One region of the Saccharopolyspora hordei genome, then DNA from elsewhere that is predicted to be linked to it. Evidence: riboswitches for the same ligand, from Rfam matches in the RefSeq annotation. Region 1 holds a riboswitch; each other region holds the start of a gene.
What was found. A riboswitch is a leader RNA that binds a small molecule or an ion and turns the genes downstream of it on or off. The one in region 1 is predicted to bind glycine.

Region 1 (3,266 bases):
GACAGGTAGGTTCCCTTCCTCACCTCACCGGCGCGGACGGCGAGACGCCGCTCGCGCCGTGCTCAGCACTCGATGACGTTGACCGCGAGCCCGCCGCGGGCGGTCTCCTTGTACTTGACCTTCATGTCCCGGCCGGTGTCGCGCATCGTCTTGATCACCTTGTCCAGCGACACGAAGTGGTCGCCGTCGCCGCGCAGCGCCATCCGCGCCGCGGTGATCGCCTTGACCGAGGCCACCGCGTTGCGCTCGATGCACGGGATCTGCACCAGGCCGCCGATGGGGTCGCAGGTGAGCCCGAGGTTGTGCTCCATCGCGATCTCCGCGGCGTTCTCCACCTGCCGCGGCGTGCCGCCGAGCACCTCGGCCAGCCCGGCCGCGGCCATCGAGCACGCCGACCCGACCTCGCCCTGGCACCCGACCTCGGCGCCGGAGATCGAGGCGTTCTCCTTGAACAGCACCCCGACCGCGCCCGCGGCCAGCAGGAACCGCACCACCCCGTCCTCGTCGGCGCCCGGCACGAACCGCGTGTAGTAGTGCAGCACCGCCGGCACGATGCCCGCCGCGCCGTTGGTCGGGGCCGTCACCACCCGTCCACCGGCGGCGTTCTCCTCGTTCACCGCCAGCGCGAACAGCGTGACCCACTCCATCGGGTCGTCCTGCCCGGTCAGCGCGGCGGCCAGCTCCGCCGCCCGCCGCTTGACCTTCAGCCCGCCGGGCAGCTCCCCGGTGTTGCGGCACCCGTTGTCCACGCACTCCCGCATGACCTGCCAGATCTCCAGCAGGCCCGTGCGCACGGCGTCCTCGCTGCGCCACGACAGCTCGTTGGCCAGCATGACGCCGCTGATCGGCAATCCGGACTCGGCGGTGCGCTGCAGCAGTTCCGCACCGGTGCGGAACGGCATCGGCAGCTCGGTCTCGTCCGGCTTGATCCGGTCGGCCCCGGTGGCGTCCTCGTCGACGACGAAACCCCCGCCCACCGAGTAGTACACCGCGCTGTCCAGCTCGGTGTCCCCGCCGAACGCGGTGAACCGCATGCCGTTGGGGTGCACCGGCAGCGACTTGCGGCGGTGCATCACCAGGTCACGGTCCACGTCGAACCGGATCTCGTGCACACCGTCCAGCAGCAACCGCCCGGTCGCCCCGATCTCGGTCACCCGGTCCGCCACCGCGGCCGGGTCGACGACCTCTGGCCGGTGGCCCTCCAGGCCCAGCAGCACCGCCTTCGGGCTGCCGTGCCCGTGCCCGGTGGCGCCCAAGGACCCGAACAGCTCCGCCTTGACGCGCGTCACCTGCGACAGCAGTCCCGCGTCGCGCACCCGCCGCGCGAAGCGGCCGGCCGCCCGCATCGGCCCGACCGTGTGCGAGCTCGACGGCCCGATGCCCACTGAGAACAGGTCGAAGACACTGATCGCCATTGATCGCCTCCGCTGCTGCCGGGCGCCGCTACTGCTCGATCAGCTCGGCGTACTGCTCTGGCGTGAGCACAGCACCGGTGCTGGTGGCGCGCACCTCCAGCAGCCAGCCCTCGCCGTACGGCTCGGCGTTGACCAGCGCAGGGTCGTCCACAGCGGCCTCGTTGACCGCGACGACCTCGCCGGTGACCGGCGCGAACAGGTCGCTCACGGACTTGGTGGACTCCAGCTCGCCGCAGGCCTGACCGGCCTCGATCTGCTCGCCGACCTCGGGCAGCTGCACGAAGACGATGTCACCGAGGGCTTCGGCGGCGTGCTGGGTGATGCCGATGCGCACCAGCTCGCCGCGGTCCTGGATCCACTCGTGCTCTTCGGTGTAGCGCAGGTCCTGGGGCAGGGACATGACGGGAGGCTCCAAACGGTCAGGGGACGCCGGTAGCGCCCGGGATGTGCTGGGCCTCCCCCTCTGTTGCCGGAACCTGAGAGCTTCGCCGCAGACCAGCGGCTTGCACCGTGGGTGGCGCGCCGGCAGCGACGCGCGCTTTCCAGAGTTGCCTCGCCCGAACGGTCATGGGTGCCTGAGAGTTTGTGGGGAGTCTTGCTCCTTCGGCGCCTCGCGTCGTTGCGAGGTCTCTCCCGCTCGGGTTCGACGGCCGGTATGCGATTGTCGACGTGCTCAGCAACGATAAACGGGTCCGCTCTGGTGCCACAACGCCCTCCCCCGGCCGGCGGCCAGGCGACCGCAGGTTCTCAGGAGGCCGGTGATGCTGGACGTCCAGGCGCTGGTCGAGCGGGTGGGGCCAGCCCTGCTGCGGGCGGTGGTCGTCCCGGAATCGAGCAAGTGCGTCGGTGACGTCGTCATCGCCGAACCGGACCAGCACCCGACCGTGGTCGACGGCGACCTCGTGCTGGGGGTGGCCGTCGTGGACCGGGAGCAGGCGGTGGAGCTGGTGCGCGTCTGCGGTGAGCAGGGCGCGGCGGCGGTGCTGCTCAAACCGCCGATCGACGAACGGCTCGTGACCACGGCCGAGAAGACCGGGGTCGCGCTGGTCGAGGTCCGCCCGGAGTCCGCGTGGGCGCAGCTGGTGTGGTTGGTCCGGGCGGCGCTGGCCCGGACGGGCATCGACGAGCCGGACACGCGCACCGGCGTCGGCGACCTGTTCCGGCTCGCCGACGCGGTGGCCGACGTGGTGGACGCGCCGGTGACGATCGAGGACGCGCACTCCCAGGTGCTGGCCTACTCGGCCCGGCAGGACCTCACCGACCCCGCGCGGGTGTCGACGATCATGGGACGCAGGCAGCCGGCCGACGTGCTCGCCAAGTTCCGGGCCCGCGGCACGTTCCGCAAGATCAGCAAGGGCAGCTCGGCGATCTTCGTGCCCGCTCAGCAGGACGGCACGCTGCCCCGGCTGGTGGTGCCGATCAGGATGGGCGGCGAGCTGCTCGGTTCCATGTGGGCGGTGGTGCCCGGCGAGGTCTCCGAGGAGCGCGCGACGGCGTTCGCCGACACCGCTCCCCTGGTCGCGCTGCAGCTGCTGCGCTGGCGGGCGGTCGCCGACGCCGAGCGGCGCCGCAGCGCCGAGCAGGTGCGGCTGCTGCTGGAAGGCGGCGAGGGGTGGCGGGCCGCGGCCAACGAACTGGCGGTGCCGAACGAACCGCACCGGGTGATCGCGATCGAGATGCCCGCCTCCGCCGGCCCCGCCGAGGGGCACCGGCTCGCGCTGTGGGAGTGGATCACCCGGGGGATCGGCCGCCGTCCCCTGGTCACCGAGATCGGCACCATGCTCTACGCGGTGGTGCCGGACCGCGACCGCGGCGGCTGGCAGGAGTTGCGCAGCGCACTGGCCTCGCACG
Region 2 (3,266 bases), 600 kb from region 1:
GCGCGGACCGCCGCCGCCACCTCTGGGTCCACCGCGGCCAGCTGATCGTTGAACAGGTCCGGTGTCGACATGGTGTTGCCTCCTGTTGTGTCTCTCAGGCGTTGCGGCGGTAGAACGGCAGCTCGACGACCTGGACCGCGACGGCCTTGCCGCGGATGTCGACCTGCAGCTGCGTGCCGGGTTCGCTGTGGTCGCGATCGACGTAGGCCATCCCGATCGGGTGGCCCAAGGTCGGGGACGGCGCGCCGCTGGTCACCACGCCGACCTCGGCGCCGTCGGCGTCCAGCACGCGGTAGCCGTGCCGGGGCGCGCGGCGCTGGTCGGTGGTCAGACCCACCAGGGTGCGTTCGGTGGGCTTGTCCGCGAGGGCGGCCAGCGCCTCCTTGCCGACGAAGTCGCCGGGCTTGTCGAGCTTGACCACCCGGCCGAGGTTGGCGTGGAAGGGAGTGAGGTCGGCGGAGAGCTCGTTGCCGTACAGCGGCATCCCCGCCTCCAACCGCAGCGTGTCGCGGCAGGACAGCCCGGCCGGCTGCAGCCCGTGCTGCGCGCCGGACTCGGTCAGCGCCTGCCACACGGCCTCGGCGTCACCGGGCGCGGTGAACAGCTCGAAGCCGTCCTCGCCGGTGTAGCCGGTGCGTGCCAGCAGCACGTCCTTGCCCGCGACCCGGGACGGGTAGCCCGCGTAGTACTTGACGCCGGAGAGGTCGGTGTCGGTCAGGGGCTCCAGGATCGCCACGGCGTTCGGGCCCTGCACCGCGATCAGCGCGTGGTCGTCGGAGACGTCCTCGTGGCGGGCGTCGAACCCGGTGACCCGCTCGGCCAGCTCGGCGGAGACCACGGCGGCGTTCGCGGCGTTGGCCACCACCAGGAACTCCTGCTCGGCCAGCCGGTAGACGATCAGGTCGTCCAGCACACCGCCCTGCGGGTTGCAGATCATGGTGTAGCGGGCGCGGCCGGGCTTGATCGCGGAGGCGTTGGCCACCAGCGCGTAGTCCAGCGCGTCGGCGGCCTGCGGACCGCTGATCCGGATCTCGCCCATGTGGGTCAGGTCGAACAGGCCGGCGGCGGTGCGCACCGCGTTGTGCTCGGCGGTGTCGCCCGAGTAGCGCAGCGGCATCTGCCAACCGGCGAACTCGGTGAAGGTGGCTCCGAGCGCCTCGTGCACGTGGTGCAGGGGCGTCCGTCGTGGCGACGACATGGTTGTTGTGACTCCTCCTGGTGGGCGCCGGTCGGCAGTCGAGGGCCGGTCAGCTCACTGCGCCCAACCTTACGGGGGCACCTCGACCCCGACCTGCGCGGGCTTGGCGCTGGTCGGGCGGTCTCCCCGGAGTCATTGGCCTGAGAGTTTCGCCACCGTCGAGCGGTGACTTGCACCGTGGGCGAGGAGCGTCGTCGCTCCTGCTTTTCTCCGTGATCGCCTGGTGCCGTGCGGTGCCGGTGCCTGAGAGTTTGCTGGGGAGTATTGCTCCTTCGGCGCTCCGGTCCCGCCTGGGCCGGAGTCTCTCCCGCACGACGTCATCGGCGCTGTATTGGGTTGTGCGACTTGGACGCTACGAACCCCCGGTGACCCACGTCAACCGGACGGGCGAGTGATCTCGTGCTGACCCGCGGTCGCCGACCGGGGCGTTGCGGAGGCGTCCCCTCCCGGTCACCGGGTGTCGCCGGGGGTGCGGCTCTTCTCGCGCAGCTCGCGGTACTGCGTGCGCAGGCCGTCGATGAGGGCTTCGAGGGCGAGCTCAAAGCTGGCCTCGTCGATCTCCGCGGCGTGCTCGCGGAGCAGGTGGGCCTTGCCCAGGTGCGGGAAGCGCTCGTCGTAGAGCTCCGCGTCGTCCGGGAAGCCGCCGCTGAACGACCCCATCGCCGAGCCCACCACCAGGTACTTCGTCGAGGCGCCGATCATCGTGGCGTAGCGCTGCGGCCAGCCCGCGCTGGTCAGGCCGCCGTGCACCGCGTCGGCGCGGCGCAGGGCGTTCTCCCGGCGGGCCGGGCCGGAGGCCAGGAACGGCACCAGGTTGGGGTGGGCGACCAGCGCTGCCCGGTAGGAGCGGGCCCAGACGCGCAGGCCGGTCGTCCAGTCCTGCTCGAAGCCGGAGACGTCGACCGCGGCCATGACGTCGTCGGCGATCTCGTGCAGCAGGTCTTCCTTGGTCGAGACGTGGTTGTACAGCGAGGCCGCGCGCACCCCGAGCCGTTCGGCGAGCCGGCGCATGGACAGCGCTTCGAGCCCCTCGGCGTCGATGATCTCCAGACCGACGCGGCGGATGCGGTCCGGTGACAACCGGGGAGTGGTCGGTCTGGGCACGGCGTCTCCTCGTCGATCCCTTGCCACGCTCGTCAGCGTCGTCCTAGGCTGCCACAAAACTAACGATGTTAGTTAGATGGCCGCAGGGAAAGGATCCGGCGATGGTCGACTTCTCGCTCTCCGACACCGAGCGCGACATCAGGGACTGGGTGCGCAACTTCGTGCAGCGCGAGCTCGTCCCGCTGGAGCCCGAGGTGCTGCGTCGGGAGCGGGCCGGTGAGCGGGGCCTGACCAAGGACGAGCAGCGCGAGCTGCAGCTGAAGGCGAAGGAAGCCGGCTTCTGGGGCATCCAGACGCCCGAGGAGTACGGCGGGATGGGCCTGTCGGCGGTGATGTCGGCGCTCATCGAGGTCGAGCTCGGCCGCACCTACGTGCCGTTCCGGTTCGGCGGCTACGCCGACAACATCCTCTACCACGCCAACGAGGAGCAGAAGCAGCGCTACCTGCTGCCGACCATCGAGGGCACGCGCAAGTCCTGCTTCGCGATCACCGAGCCGGGCGCCGGGTCGGACGCCAAGCACCTGCGCACCACGGCGGTCAAGGACGGCTCCGAGTGGGTGATCAACGGCGAGAAGACGTTCATCACCGGCGGCATCGACGCCGACTTCGTCATGGTCTTCGCCGTCACCGACAAGGAGAAGGGTGCCGACGGTGGCGTCACCTGCTTCCTGGTCGACCGCGAGATGGGCTGGAAGTCCGAGCCGATCGACATCATGGGCCCGTGGGAGCGCCAGCCCGCGTCCCTGGTCTTCGACAACGTGCGGGTGCCGGAGGGCAACGTGCTCGGCGAGGTCGGGCACGGGTTCAAGCTCGCCATGCAGTGGATCGGCCGCGGCCGCTACATGCTGCCCGCCCGGGCGCTCGGCGCCTGCGAGCGGCTGGTCGAGATGGGCATGGAGTACGCCAAGCAGCGCGAGACCTTCGGCAAGCCGATCGCCGAGCGCCAGGCCATCCAGTGGATGAT
Region 3 (3,266 bases), 2.4 Mb from region 1:
GGCGAACTCGCCCTGGCTGCCCGCGTTGGGCTGCAGGCTCACCGCGTCGTAGCCGGTGACCTCGGCCAGCCAGGTCTCCAGGTCCTTGACCAGCGACAACAGCCCCTCAGCATCCTGCGCGGGCGCGAACGGGTGCAGGTCGCCGAACTCCGGCCAGGTGATCGGCTCCATCTCGGCCGTCGCGTTGAGCTTCATGGTGCACGAGCCCAGCGGGATCATGCTGCGGTCCAGCGCGACGTCCTTGTCCGACAGCTGCCGCAGGTAGCGCAGCAGCGAGGTCTCCGAGTGGTGGGTGTGGAACACCGGGTGCGTCAGGTACTCGGAGGTGCGCAGCAGCGCCTCCGGCAGCGCGTCCGGGGTCTGCGCGTCCAGCTCGTCGACGTCCACGCCGTCGATGCCGAACGCCCGCCACACGGTCGCCAGGTGGGCGCGCGTGGTGGTCTCGTCGCAGCTGACGCCGACGTGGTCGGCGTCCACCCGGCGCAGGTTGATGCCGCCGCGGCGCGCGGCGGCCACGACCTCGTCGGCCCGGCCCGGCACCTTCGCGATGACCGTGTCGAAGAAGTCCCGGTGCAGCACCTCGACCCCGCCGCGCCGCAGCTGCTCGGCCAGCACGGCCGCCATCCGGTGCGTGCGGGTCGCGATCGCCCGCAGCCCGGCCGGGCCGTGGTAGACGGCGTACATCGAGGCCACCACGGCCAGCAGCACCTGCGCGGTGCAGATGTTGCTGGTGGCCTTCTCGCGGCGGATGTGCTGCTCGCGGGTCTGCAGCGCCAGCCGGTAGGCCTGGTTGCCGTCGGCGTCCACGCTCACCCCGACCAGCCGTCCGGGCAGCTGCCGCTCGAGGCCCTTGGCCACGGCCATGAACCCGGCGTGCGGGCCGCCGAAGCCCATCGGCACGCCGAAGCGCTGCGAGCTGCCGACCACCACGTCCGCACCGATCTCCCCCGGCGGGCGCAGCAGCGTCAGCGCCAGCAGGTCGGTCGCCACCACGGCCTTCGCGCCGCGCTCGTGCACCTCGGCGATGACCGCCTCGTGGTCGCGCACGGCGCCCGAGGCGCCCGGGTACGACAGCAGCGCACCGAAGAACTCGCCCTCGGGCAGGCCCTCGGACAGGTCGGCGACGACGACCTCGATGCCCAGCGGCTCGGCGCGGGTCTGGATGACCGCGATGGTCTGCGGCAGGGTGTCGGCGTCGACCAGGAACCGCGGCGACTTCGACTTCCCGGCGCGGCGCACCAGCGTCATGCCCTCGGCCGCGGCGGTCGCCTCGTCGAGCATCGACGCGTTGGCCACCGGGACGCCGGTCAGGTCGGCCACCATCGTCTGGAAGTTCAGCAGCGCCTCCAGCCGGCCCTGCGAGATCTCCGGCTGGTACGGCGTGTAGGCGGTGTACCAGGCCGGGTTCTCCAGCACGTTGCGCCGGATGACCGGCGGGGTCGTGGTGCCGTAGTACCCGAGCCCGATCATCTCGGTGTGCGGGGTGCAGCGGCGCGCGAGCTCGCGCAGCTCCGCCAGCGCCGCCGACTCGGTGGCCGGTTCGGGCAGGGACAGCCGCAGGTCGTCCTCCCGGATCGCGTCCGGCACGGCGCTGCGGCCCAGCTCCTCCAGCGAACCGACACCGATCACGTCGAGCATGTGGGCGAGCTCCGCCGGGGCCGGCCCGACGTGCCGGTCAGCGAACGGCGTTCCGTGCTCCAGGGCTGCCAGGGGGATGCGATCGTGCGTCACGTCGGACATCGCGAACCTCAATCATCGCGGCGAACAGGGGCAGCAGTGCAGCCTCGGCTGCCTTGCTCTCCCCCTCTGTCACTGCTCGCGAAGCGAACGCCTGAGAGCTTCGCCCGGGGACCGGGCTTGCACCGTCGGCGGGGCGGCACCACTGCCGTGGCACCCCCACTTTCCAGAGGCATCTCGCCCGTGCGGTCCGGGTGGCCTGAGAGGTTGTCGGGGAGGGTTGCTCCTTCGGCGCCGACCACGGCTGGGCGCCGGGCCGGACTCTCCCGCACGGGGTCGACGATGTGTCGCAGCCTACCCGATCAGACCGGGTCCGCGGACCGCCGATGCGACCTGGAGCACAGTCGGCGTGACCGGCCGACCGGTCAGCCGGTCTCGGCCTTCCGCTCCCGGCGACGGCGGGACAGCTCGTCCTCGGCCTTCACCATCTCGCCGCCGTCGGCCCGCTCGGCCGGGAACTCGTGGATGGTGCCGCTGATCTCGCGCATCGCACCGCTCACGGCGATGCCGAACACCCCCTGGCCACCCTGCAGCAGGTCGACCACCTCCTCGGCCGAGGTGCACTCGTAGACCGTCGTGCCGTCGCTGAACAGCGTCAGCTTGGCCAGGTCCTGCACGCCGCGGTTGCGCAGGTGCTCCACCGCGACCCGGATGTTGTGCAGCGACACCCCGGTGTCCAGCAGCCGCTTGACCACCTTGAGCACCAGGATGTCCTTGAACGAGTACAGCCGCTGCGAGCCGGAGCCGGCCGCCCCGCGGATGGACGGGCCGACCAGCTTGGTGCGCGCCCAGTAGTCCAACTGGCGGTAGGTGATGCCGGCGATCTGGCAGGCGGCCGGCCCGCGGTAGCCGACCAACTCGTCCGGCAGCGAGGCGTCTGGGAACAGCTCACCCTGCTCCACGGCAGCATCCCCGTTGGACGCTTCCTCGACCACGCCTGCCTCCCCTCGTCCGGCTTGTCGCCGACGACGATCACCAGCGCCCGACCGGTTCGGTCGGGGCCGCGAACCGCCCCGCCGACCGCGGTCCGGTAGCACCGACGCATCGGCAGTCACCCGCTGAATCACACCGGGGCGATTTCGCTCAACCCGACGGTATGCCTGCCTCGCGGGGAGGTCAACGCGACGCGCGGGCACCCGGACGAGCCGGCCCCCGCCTGCGGGCGCAGGCGGGGGCCGGTGCTGCTCCTACCGGTGCGCGGACCCTCAGGTGTCCGCGCCGCGGAAGTCCTCCGGGGAGACCGAGTCGAGGAACTCGCGGAACTTCTCGACCTCGTCCTCCTGCTCGTCCGGGATGATCAACCCGGCTTCGTCGAGCACCGACTCGTCGGCGTGGATCGGCACCCCGACGCGCAGCGCCAGGGCCACCGAGTCGCTCGGCCGCGCCGACACCCGGACGTCCCCGTCGAACACCAGCTCGGCGAAGAAGGTGCCTTCCTGCAGATCGGTGATCCGGACCTGCTCGAGGTCGCGACCCAGGGCGCCGATGACGTCCTTGAGCAGGTCGTGGGTCAGCGGTCGCTGCGGCCG

Region 2: linked by a shared signal. The riboswitch ahead of gcvT (glycine cleavage system aminomethyltransferase GcvT) and the one ahead of gcvH (glycine cleavage system protein GcvH) in region 1 are both predicted to bind glycine.
Region 3: linked by a shared signal. The riboswitch ahead of gcvP (aminomethyl-transferring glycine dehydrogenase) and the one ahead of gcvH (glycine cleavage system protein GcvH) in region 1 are both predicted to bind glycine.

What each region holds. Positions count from the first base shown of each region.
Region 1 is NZ_JACCFJ010000001.1:1,639,144-1,642,409, reverse strand. It holds gene HNR68_RS07740 (L-serine ammonia-lyase) at 63-1,415, opposite strand; gene gcvH (glycine cleavage system protein GcvH) at 1,444-1,815, opposite strand; glycine riboswitch at 1,869-1,967, opposite strand; glycine riboswitch at 1,968-2,061, opposite strand; gene HNR68_RS07730 (PucR family transcriptional regulator) at 2,177-3,266, shown strand, end outside.
Region 2 is NZ_JACCFJ010000001.1:2,236,574-2,239,839, forward strand. It holds gene glyA (serine hydroxymethyltransferase) at 1-71, opposite strand, end outside; gene gcvT (glycine cleavage system aminomethyltransferase GcvT) at 95-1,198, opposite strand; glycine riboswitch at 1,318-1,419, opposite strand; glycine riboswitch at 1,420-1,518, opposite strand; gene HNR68_RS10490 (TetR/AcrR family transcriptional regulator C-terminal domain-containing protein) at 1,649-2,302, opposite strand; gene HNR68_RS10495 (acyl-CoA dehydrogenase family protein) at 2,404-3,266, shown strand, end outside.
Region 3 is NZ_JACCFJ010000001.1:4,021,769-4,025,034, forward strand. It holds gene gcvP (aminomethyl-transferring glycine dehydrogenase) at 1-1,740, opposite strand, end outside; glycine riboswitch at 1,914-2,016, opposite strand; gene HNR68_RS18495 (MerR family transcriptional regulator) at 2,103-2,672, opposite strand; gene HNR68_RS18500 (bifunctional nuclease family protein) at 2,943-3,266, opposite strand, start outside.